Regions from separate parts of the Amycolatopsis sp. NPDC043887 genome, predicted to be linked through region 3. Evidence: riboswitches for the same ligand, from Rfam matches in the RefSeq annotation. Region 3 holds a riboswitch; each other region holds the start of a gene.

The links. Region 3 has a riboswitch for cobalamin ahead of metE (5-methyltetrahydropteroyltriglutamate--homocysteine S-methyltransferase). Riboswitches for the same ligand answer to the same signal wherever they lie in the genome.
Region 1: linked by a shared signal. The riboswitch ahead of AC069H_RS17450 (peptidase) and the one ahead of metE (5-methyltetrahydropteroyltriglutamate--homocysteine S-methyltransferase) in region 3 are both predicted to bind cobalamin.
Region 2: linked by a shared signal. The riboswitch ahead of AC069H_RS18300 (ABC transporter substrate-binding protein) and the one ahead of metE (5-methyltetrahydropteroyltriglutamate--homocysteine S-methyltransferase) in region 3 are both predicted to bind cobalamin.

What each region holds. Positions count from the first base shown of each region.
Region 1 is NZ_JBWKEB010000006.1:83,073-86,340, forward strand. Features, by position in the region: gene AC069H_RS17445 (hypothetical protein) at 1-1,526, opposite strand, end outside; cobalamin riboswitch at 1,616-1,683, opposite strand; cobalamin riboswitch at 1,796-1,922, shown strand; gene AC069H_RS17450 (peptidase) at 1,955-2,959, shown strand; gene AC069H_RS17455 (helix-turn-helix transcriptional regulator) at 3,145-3,268, opposite strand, start outside.
Region 2 is NZ_JBWKEB010000006.1:247,071-250,338, forward strand. Features, by position in the region: gene AC069H_RS18285 (DUF6790 family protein) at 1-165, shown strand, start outside; gene AC069H_RS18290 (TMEM175 family protein) at 185-820, shown strand; gene AC069H_RS18295 (class I SAM-dependent methyltransferase) at 840-1,583, opposite strand; cobalamin riboswitch at 1,622-1,773, shown strand; gene AC069H_RS18300 (ABC transporter substrate-binding protein) at 1,854-3,268, shown strand, end outside.
Region 3 is NZ_JBWKEB010000004.1:68,294-71,561, reverse strand. Features, by position in the region: gene AC069H_RS12485 (ribonucleoside-diphosphate reductase subunit alpha) at 1-32, shown strand, start outside; gene AC069H_RS12480 (ribonucleotide-diphosphate reductase subunit beta) at 107-1,183, shown strand; cobalamin riboswitch at 1,338-1,560, shown strand; gene metE (5-methyltetrahydropteroyltriglutamate--homocysteine S-methyltransferase) at 1,660-3,268, shown strand, end outside.

The DNA.
Region 1 (3,268 bases), on a different contig from region 3:
TCCGGCTTCACCAGGAACTGCGACGCGCGGGCGACGGAGTCCGGCTGCTGGTCCAGCGCTCGCAGGGCCAGCACCACGTCGGCGGTGGCGTCGTAGTCGACGTAGGTCTTGCCGTCCTCGGTCACCTCGACGTGGTCACCGCCGGTGAGCCGGTTCGCCAGGTAGGCGCCGAGACGGGCGGCCGGTGTCGCCGTATCCGGGGTGGCGATCGTGGCCGGTGGCTGGACGACCGTGGACGCCCTGGTCGTGCCTGCATTCCTGGGTCTGGGCGGCGGCGTCACCGACTTCGTGATGGTGGTCGTCGTGGGAGCCGGGATGCTGCTGGTAGGCGGCTGAGTTTTGCCCTTCGCGAGCGCGTAGAAGCCGATCTGGGACAAGCCGAGCGAAGCCTGGGCACCCGCGCGGATCCAGGTGTCGACCCCGCTGATACCCGAGGTGCGCGCGTCCTCGTAGGCGGCGGGGTTGTAGGCGATCGCGCCGATTTCGCCCGCGAGCCTGGTGCCGGAGTCGGCGGCGTTCGCCTGCGCGGATTTGAGGTACCGCACACCCTTGTCCACCGCCGCGTCCGCGCCGCCCGCGTCGGCGAGCGCTTGGACGATCATGCCGGTGCTGTTGGTGTTCGGTGCCTCGGTGCTGACGCCGCCGCCCCAGCCGCCGCCGGGATCCTGGTCCGCCTTGAGCCAGGAGACGGCTTTGGCGATCGGGGCGTCGAGTCCGGTCGCGCCAGCCTTCCGTGCGGCCAGCAGCGCCGAGAGCGCGAGACCGGTGGCGTCACCGTCGGTCGGGGAAAGGTCGAGCGGCTTGCCTTCGTCGCAGGTCGAAACCTTGTCGCCGCTCGGGGTGACATGGTCGCCGGTCTCGTTCGTGGGGATGTATTTGAACTCAAGGCGGAAGTAGCCCTCGGAACACTGCTGGGCCAGCAACCTGTCGATGGCGATCCGGTCGTTCTCGCCCGCCGCGGCGAGCCCGATGACGCCGAGCGCCTGTCCGAACGTGTTCGCGTCGTTGTTCACCGCGCCGGCGAGGTCCGGATCTTTGGAGTAGTCGCTGATCCGGCCCTTGTCGGGGCCCTTGCGCATGATCGCGGCATGGGTCTCGGCGACCAGGTCGTACCCGTCGACGTGTCGCGGGTCCCTGCCGGAAACCTGGGCGGCGACCAGCGTCTTGGCGAGCGAGCCCCCGACGATGACCTTGTCGTATCCGGCACCGGGGACCAGTCCGTCCCAGGTGAAGTAGTCGGTGGCGTGGCCTTCGTCGTCGAGGAACCTCATGATCGGCTCGGCCTTGGCGCCATCGCCCGACGCGTACAACGCGAAAAGCACGTCGAGCATCAGGCCGTGGTCTGGCAATGCGGCCCCGTTGGGGTTCTCGAGCGTGCCGTCCGGCTTCAGCTTCGTCGCGAGCCAGCGGGAATTCGCCTTCGCAGCGCCAGGATCGTTCGCGGCGGTGGCCGTCCCGGTGAGCAGCGCGGCGACCACGCCGACACTGACGGCGAACGCCACTGCGGCGAGGGACCGGCGGCGCATGACTCCTCCTTGCGGCATGACGGAGGACAGGCGCGGACGCCGCGGTCACCCCTGTTTATCGCGACAGTGGTTCGTTCATCCGCCCGTTCGGTATCCCGGCTCGCCCTGGTGAAGGGCCCACGGTTGCGCGACAGCGCCGGATTTCGACCGGCTTCCCCGTCACGGGCGGCGGTGTGCAGTTGTCGAGCCGATCGAGGTTAACACTCGATCACCTCCGGCAGGCACCGCTGACCAGGTCGGTTGCCAGGATCACATCGAAACTCGCGCTCTGGCGGTACTCTTCGGTTCGTCCGATTCAGCGCGGTCGTGGGGGAAGTCCGGTGAGAGTCCGGCGCTGTCCCGCAACGGTGTGCCCTCCAGGCGAGCCCGGTCACCCACGTCGCGCGGTGTCACCGACTCCTGTCGTGGAAATGCGGGAAAGGGTTCTCATGAGACGTTTGGTTTTCGCTGTCGCCCTGCTGTGCGGCATCGGGCTGGTCGCCGCTCCGGCGGCGGCCGCGGCCACCCACAACAAGGCGGACGCCGCCGCGGGCTGGCTCGCGAGGCAGCTGGCCGACGGGGAAAGGTTCGAGGCCGACTTCGGCGGCCAGAAGTTCCCCGACCAGGGTTTGACGATCGACGCGATCTTCGCGTTCGCCGCGGCCGGGGTGTCGGACACGAACGCGGGCAAGGCGATCACCTGGCTGGCGAAACCGGAGATCACCACGGGCTACGTCGGCAGCGGCACCGAGGCGTACGCGGGCGCGCACGCCAAGCTGTTGCTCGCCGCGCAGGTTCGCGGCAAGAACCCGGCGTCGTTCGGCGGCGTCGACCTGAAGGCGGGCCTGCTCTCGCTGCTGACGCCGTCCGGGCGGTTCTCCGACCGGTCCGAATACGGCGACTACTCCAACGCCCTCTCGCAGTCACTCGCCTTGCTGGCGCTGGACCGCACCGGCGACGTCCCGGCGCAGGCCGTGACGTTCCTCGCGGGCACCCAGTGCCCCGACGGCGGTTTCCCGCTGAACTTCGGCGAAGCGACGTGCACGAGCGACGTCGACGCGACCGCGACGGTCGTGCAGGCCTTGCGCGCCACCGGTGACCCGGTGAACGCCGGGGAGGGCACCTCCTGGCTGGTCACCAAGCAGCACCCGAACGGCGGCTTCGGTTTCTCCACCAACGCGCCGAACGCGAACAGCACCGGTCTCGCCGCGCAGGCGCTGGCCGGGCACCGCCCCGCCGCCGCCATCAAGGCGCGGGAATTCCTGCGGTCACTGCAGACCGGCTGCGCCGGCGCCGAGGCGGACCGCGGCGCGATCGCCTACGACGCCACGGGCCTGAACCCGTCGACCGCCCCGCGCGCGACCGCGCAGGCGATCCTCGGCCTGGCCAGGGTTCCGCTGAGCGACCTGCACGGCGGCGGGCGTCCGCAGGCCCCGGTCCTCGCCTGCCCGTGACGTGAGACTGGCCCCGTAACTCGCGTGCTCAGAGACGGAACACGCGTGCTTGAACGCCGAACTCGCGTGCTCAGAGGCGGAACTCGCCGCGCGGACCTCCACGCGGCATATTCCGCCTCCAGGCACGCGAGTTCCGCCTCTGAGCACGCGAGTTCCGCCTCCAGGCACGCGAGTCACGAGCAGCGTCACTCGCCGGCGGCGACGCGGCGCGCGAGTTCCACCCGGGACCGCACACCCAATGCCGTGAAGATGTTCCGCAGGTGGTGATCCACCGTGCGATGGCTGATCACCAGCCGCCGCGCGATCTCC
Region 2 (3,268 bases), on a different contig from region 3:
ATCGGCCACGTTCACCAGTGGTTCGCCAACGGTGACCACTCCCCCGGCAACACCGGCGGAGTCCTCGTCAACGACATCCTGATCCCGGCGGTCATGATCATCCTTGCCGTGCGATCCCGGCGGCTCGCGACCGTCCCGCGGCCCGCCGCGGAACTCGCCGCCTGAGCCCGCGGGAGCTGTCCTCATGACGACGACACAGACCGACCAAGCGACCGGAAAGGCCGCCGCCGAGCGGCTCAGCGTCTTCGTCGACGCGGTGATCGCGATCGCGCTCACCTTGCTGGCGCTGGATCTCCCGATCCCCCACGGCGACACCACCGGCGCCATGCTGAGCTCGATCTCGGACCACGGCAAGGAATACTTCGCCTTCGCGCTCGGCTTCGCGGTGATCTCCGCCCACTGGCGCGCGCACCACGAGATCTTCCCCTACGTCCGCTCGCTGAGCGGCCGCCTGATCAGCCTCACCCTGGTCTGGCTGTTCATGCAGGTCCTGATGCCGTTCGCGACGCGGGTCATCACCGCCGAGGGAGCGTTCCCGCTCCGGTTCAGCCTGTACGCGATGGTGCAGGTCCTGGCCTCCGCGTCGTTCGCGCTGATCATCAGGGAGATCCGGCGCGAACACCTGTACGTGACCGACGGACCGCCCCGGGTGTTCGCCCAGAGCCTGACGCGCAGCGTCTGCTTGGCCGCGGTGTTCGGGATCTCCGTGCCCGTCTCGTTCCTGACGGACGACGCCGTCGCCTACCTGTGCTGGCTCGCGGCGCCTGTCACGCTCGCCGTCGCCCGCCGCGTCCAGGACCGCAGGTCGTCCGGCACCTGAGCGGCCTGACCGGACCGGGTCAGCGCAGCGCCGTCAGGACGTAGTCGTCGCCGGACTGCCACACCGGCGCCACTTCGGCGAAGCCCGCTTCCCGGAGCAGCCTGGTGTGCTCCTGCGGGCTCAGCCGGTTGCCGTAGCCGGTCGAGATGCCGCGCAACTCGTCGGCCGTGAACCGCTCCCGCAGCGCGGGATCGGCGGCGACCGCCGCCCACCAGGCCTTCCATTCCTCGTTGGCGCCGACCCCGGCACGGACCGCCCGCCGGTTCTTGACCACCTCGGCGAGGTCGCGGACACCGGGTTGTTCGTCGTAGAGGTGGTCGCCGTTGACGAGCGCTCCGCCCTCCCTCAGCGCTCCGGCGAGGTCACGGTAGACGTCGGCGAGCCGCTCGGGACGCAGCCAGTGCAACGCGGTCGTCGAGACGGCGGCGTCGACCGGCCCCCATTTCAGCCAGCCGCTCTCGGCGAGGTCGGCCTGGAGGTACTCGATGTCCGCCTGCCGCGGCCGGGTGGCCCGGGCGAGGGCGAGCAGGAACGGGTCGTTGTCGACGCCGATGACCCGTGCGCGCGGCAGCCGCCCGGCGAGCCTCGTGGCCAGCGATCCCGGGCCGCAGCCGAGGTCCAGCACCAGCGGCTCGGCGACGTCACGGCATACGTGCTCGACGACGTCGATCAGCACGGCGAAGCGTTCTTCGCGGTCCGCGACGTAGCGTTCCTGCTGGATGTCCCACCGGCGCACCCAGTCCGCCGCGAGCTTCTCGTCCACCGGCCTCCCCTTCGTGATCTTGATCCTGTGTAGCACACCCCTGGCATGGGTTACCGTGGGCGCCACAACGCAAGAAGGTGCCCGTCGGGGGAAGCCGGTGTGAATCCGGCGCTGACCCGCAACCGTGAACGGCCTGGGAAGACGTCTCAGCGCCGTGAGCCGGACTGCCCGCCGGGTACCGCCAGCCCCAACTGTCGTGGAGTACGGAGCGGGGTCCCGTTCACGTGCGGCCGCGCGCCCGGGACAGTGCTCGATGTCCCGGAGGTTCCTATGACGCGCCATCCGCTCACCCGCCGGCGGCTGCTCGCCCTGGCCGCTCTCACGCCGCTGGCCGCGTGCGGGACCGCGCCGGCGGATACCGGCCGGTTGAGGGTCGCGTTCGCCGCGGGCGGCTCGAAGGAGACCCTGGACCCGTCTCAGGTCTCCCTTTTCGTCGACCAAGCGCGGGCCAAGGCGCTCTTCGACACGCTGGTCGCCTACAACGCCGACACCTCGTTGCGGCCGCGGCTGGCCGAGTCCTGGGAAAGCGACGATTCCGGCACACGCTGGCGGATCCGGCTGCGGCGAGCGGCCTTCCACGACGGCCGTCCGGTCACGGCGGACGACGTGCTCTACACCTTCCGGCGGATCGCCGATCCCGCACTGGCGTCCTCATCACGGCAGTACTTCGCGAAGGTGGACTTCGGCCGCAGCAAAGCGGTGTCCCCTGCCGAAATCGAGCTGACACTGACGGCTCCCGACTTCGAGTTCCCGTCGGGCTGGGGCGCTCCCGGCGCGGAGATCGTGCCCGCCGGGACGACGGATTTCACGGCACCGGTCGGCTCCGGTCCGTTCCGTTTCGTCTCGTTCACCCCCGGCGGGCCGGCGGTGTTCCGCAAGAACGAGTCCCATTGGGACGGCGCGCCGGGCATCGACGAGCTGGAATTCGTACCGGTCAACGAGGAAGCCGCACGCGTCAACGCCTTGCTGTCCGGGCAGGTCGACTACGCCCACGATCTCGCGGCCGGTACCGCGGCCCGCTTGGCCGGTGACGGGCGCGTCTCGTTGCTCGAAGCCAAGGGAACGACGATGCAGGGCATGATGCTGCGCGTGACGCGGCCGCCGTTCGCCGATCCGAGGCTGGTGCGCGCCGTACTGTCCGGAGTGGACAGAGAAGCGCTGAACCGCGTCGCACTGGCCGGACGCGGCGAGATCGGCAACGACCTGTTCGGCAAAGGACTCCGCGGGTACGCCACCGGCATCCCCCAGCGCGGCCGCGATGTCGAGGCGGCCCGCTCACTCGTCCGGGAGGCGGGCGCGGAGGGGCTGGCCTTCGCCGTCGAAACCAGCGACGTCGATCCGGGCTTCGCCACCGCGGCCACCCTGATTTCCCAGCAGCTCGGGGAAATCGGGCTGAAGGTCACACCGAACACGCGCGCGTCGAGCACCTATTTCAGCGAGATCAAGACCAAGGGGGTCGCCGCGCTCACCCGTACGGCGACCCTGCCGGTGCCGACGTTCCTCAATCAGCGCTTCCGGACCGGCGGTTCGAACAACGTCAACGGTTTCGCCTCGCCGGGGTTCGACGCCCTCATGGACCGGGCCGCGGCCACCCCGGACGAGAGTGCCCGGCTGGCGCTGTTCGGTGACGCCCAGCGGATCGTGCACGAATCCGGAGGTCTGCTCGCCTGGGGGTTCAGCACCTG
Region 3 (3,268 bases):
TCGACGACCCCGACTGCGAAGCCTGCCAGTAACGACATCCTCGTGAGTGGTAAGGGCGGTTAGAACCGTCCTTACCACTCACGACGCCTCTTGGAGTGTGCCCTTCATGACCACCTTTGACGCCTCCACCGACGCCACCGGCCTCGGTGAGATCGAAGTCGGCGCCGCCCGCATCAACGTCGACGACAAGCGGATGATCAACGCCCGCGCCGACGTCAACCAGCTGCTGCCGATGAAGTACACCTGGGCGTGGGAGAAGTACCTCGCCGGCTGCAACAACCACTGGATGCCGACCGAGGTCGCCATGCAGGCCGACATCGCGCTGTGGAAGTCGCCCGACGGCCTCACCGAGGACGAGCGCACCATGCTCAAGCGCAACCTCGGTTTCTTCGCCACCGCGGAATCGCTGGTGGCCAACAACATCGTGCTCGCGGTATACCGGCAGATCACCAACCCCGAATGCCGCCAGTACCTGCTGCGCCAGGCGTTCGAGGAGGCCGTGCACACGCACACCTTCCAGTACATCTGCGAGAGCCTCGGCCTGGTCGAGGGCGAGCTGTTCAACATGTACCGCGAGGTCCCGTCCATCTCGGACAAGGACGCGTGGGCGCTGAAGTACACGCAGAACCTGGAGAACCCGGACTTCGAGACCGGGACGCCGGAGGCCGACCAGGCCTTCCTGCGTGACCTCGTCGCGTTCTACGTGATCTTCGAGGGCATGTGGTTCTACACCGGCTTCGCGCAGATCCTGTCGCTCGGCCGCCGGAACAAGATGGTCGGCATCGCCGAGCAGTACCAGTACATCCTGCGCGACGAGTCGATCCACCTGAACTTCGGCATCGACTGCATCAACCAGATCAAGATCGAGAACCCGCACCTGTGGACCGAGGAGTTCCAGGCCGAGGTCCGCACCATGCTGACCGAGGCGTGCGAACTCGAGGTCGCCTACGCCCGCGACACCATGCCGCGCGGCATGCTCGGGCTCTCGGCCGAGCTGATCGAGCAGTACATGCACTTCATCACCGACCGGCGGGCGCAGCAGATCGGTCTCGCGCCGATCTTCGGCGAGACGGAGAACCCGTTCCCGTGGATGTCGGAGGCGATGGACCTCAAGAAGGAGAAGAACTTCTTCGAGACCCGCGTCATCGAGTACCAGTCCGGTGGTGCCCTCGACTGGGACTGAACCCCGAACTCGCGTGCTCAGGCACGTGACTCGCGTGCTTGAACACGGAACACGCCGGGCGGACTTCCGCCCGGCGTGTTCCGTCTCCAGGCACGCGTGTTCCGCCTCCGATCACGTGAGTTACGCCTCCAGTCACGCGAGACCCGAATTCGGTACGCTCCTGGGTGCTACTGGTTCGCCCGGCCTCCCAGGCCGGTCGAGGTAACAGGGAACCCGGTGCGAATCCGGGACTGCCCCGCAGCGGTATGTGGGAACGAAAGCCGTCACCGTGCGAGACACGGTAAAGCACTGGGACATGGCGCCCCGGGAAGCGACGGCCGGTAGGAACGAGCGAGTCGCCCACGAGTCCGAAGACCTGCCCGTGGTACGCGCGCCGACGGCGTGCGTGAGTCCGGGCCTCGTGGGATGGGCACGACCGAACGGCGGTCATCCCCGCGCGCTCCGGGCTCGCCCGACAAGCTCGCGAGGAGAGAGCTGTGACCGAAATCGGCACGACTGTGCTGGGCTACCCCCGGATCGGACCGGACAGGGAACTCAAGCGTTCACTCGAACGCTACTGGGCGGGCAAGATCGACGAGGCCGAACTACTGGGCACCGGCCGCGCGCTGCGCACCAGGACCTGGCGGGAACTCAAGGACGCGGGACTGAAATCCGTCCCCTCCAACACCTTCTCCCACTATGACCAGGTGCTCGACACCACCGAACTGTTCGGAGCGCTGCCGGAGCGCTTCACGACGCTCGGTCTCTCGCCGCTCGACACCTACTTCGCCGCCGCACGCGGGGTGCAGGACGCGCCGGCGATGGAGATGACGAAGTGGTTCAACACGAACTACCACTACCTCGTCCCCGAACTCGGCCCGGACACGACGTTCTCGCTCACCGGCACCAAACCGCTCGACGAATACCGCGAAGCCCGTGCGGTCGGTGTCGAGACCCGGCCGGTGCTGGTGGGCCCGGTGACGTTCCTGCTGCTCGCGAAGCCGGCCGAGACCGCTCCGGAGGACTTCCGACCGCTGGACCTGCTCGACAACCTCCTCGACGGCTACGTCGAGCTGCTGCGCCGACTGCACGACGAAGGCGTCGAGTGGGTTCAGTTCGACGAACCCGCCTTCGCCGCGGACCGCACCGAGAGGGAGCTCAACGCGCTCATCCGCGCCTACCACCGGCTCGCGAAGGAGACCGCGCGGCCCAAGATCCTGGTCGCCGGGTACTTCGGCGGTCTCGGCCGTGGCTTGGGTGTGCTCGCGCGCTCTCCGATCGACGCCATCGCGGTCGACCTCGTCACCGATGAGTCCTTTGTGGACGCCGTCGCCGCCGAACCCGCCCTGCGGGACAAGGAGGTGCTGGCCGGTGTCGTGGACGGGCGCAACGTCTGGCGCACGGATCCGACCCGCGCGCTCAGCCGAGCGGCGATGCTGCTGGGTATCGCGAAATCGGTCAGCGTGTCGACGTCCTGCTCATTGCTTCACGTGCCCTACGACGTCGAGCGGGAGGACGGACTGCACCCGCGTCTGAAGGGCTGGCTCGCCTTCGCCAGGCAGAAGGTCGACGAGGTCGTCTTGCTCGGGCGCGCGCTGAAGGAAGAGGGCGTCGACCTCTCCGCCGCCCGTGCCGCGGCCACGGATCGCGCGACGGCGGCCGACCTGGCCGACAGCGGGGTCCGCGCCCGGCTGGAGGCACTGCGGCCGGAGGACACCGTCCGCTCCCCCTACGCCCGGCGCGCGGCGGCTCAGCAGGCCGCGCTGAAGCTGCCGCCGTTGCCGAGCACGACGATCGGCTCGTTCCCGCAGACCACCGACGTCCGCAAGGCGCGGGCCGCGCACAAGGCGGGTTCGCTGGACGACGCGGGCTACGAAGCCGCGATGAAGGCGGAGATCGAGCGCGTCGTCCGGCTGCAGGAGGACCTCGGCCTGGACGTGCTGGTGCACGGCGAACCCGAGCGCAACGACATGGTGCAGTACTTCGCCGAGCGGCTGGCCGGGTTCGCGGCCACCGACTTCGGCTGGGTACAGTCCTACGGTTCGCGCTGCGTCCGGCCGCCGATCCTGTACGGCGACGTCTCCCGGCCGGAGCCGATGACCGTCG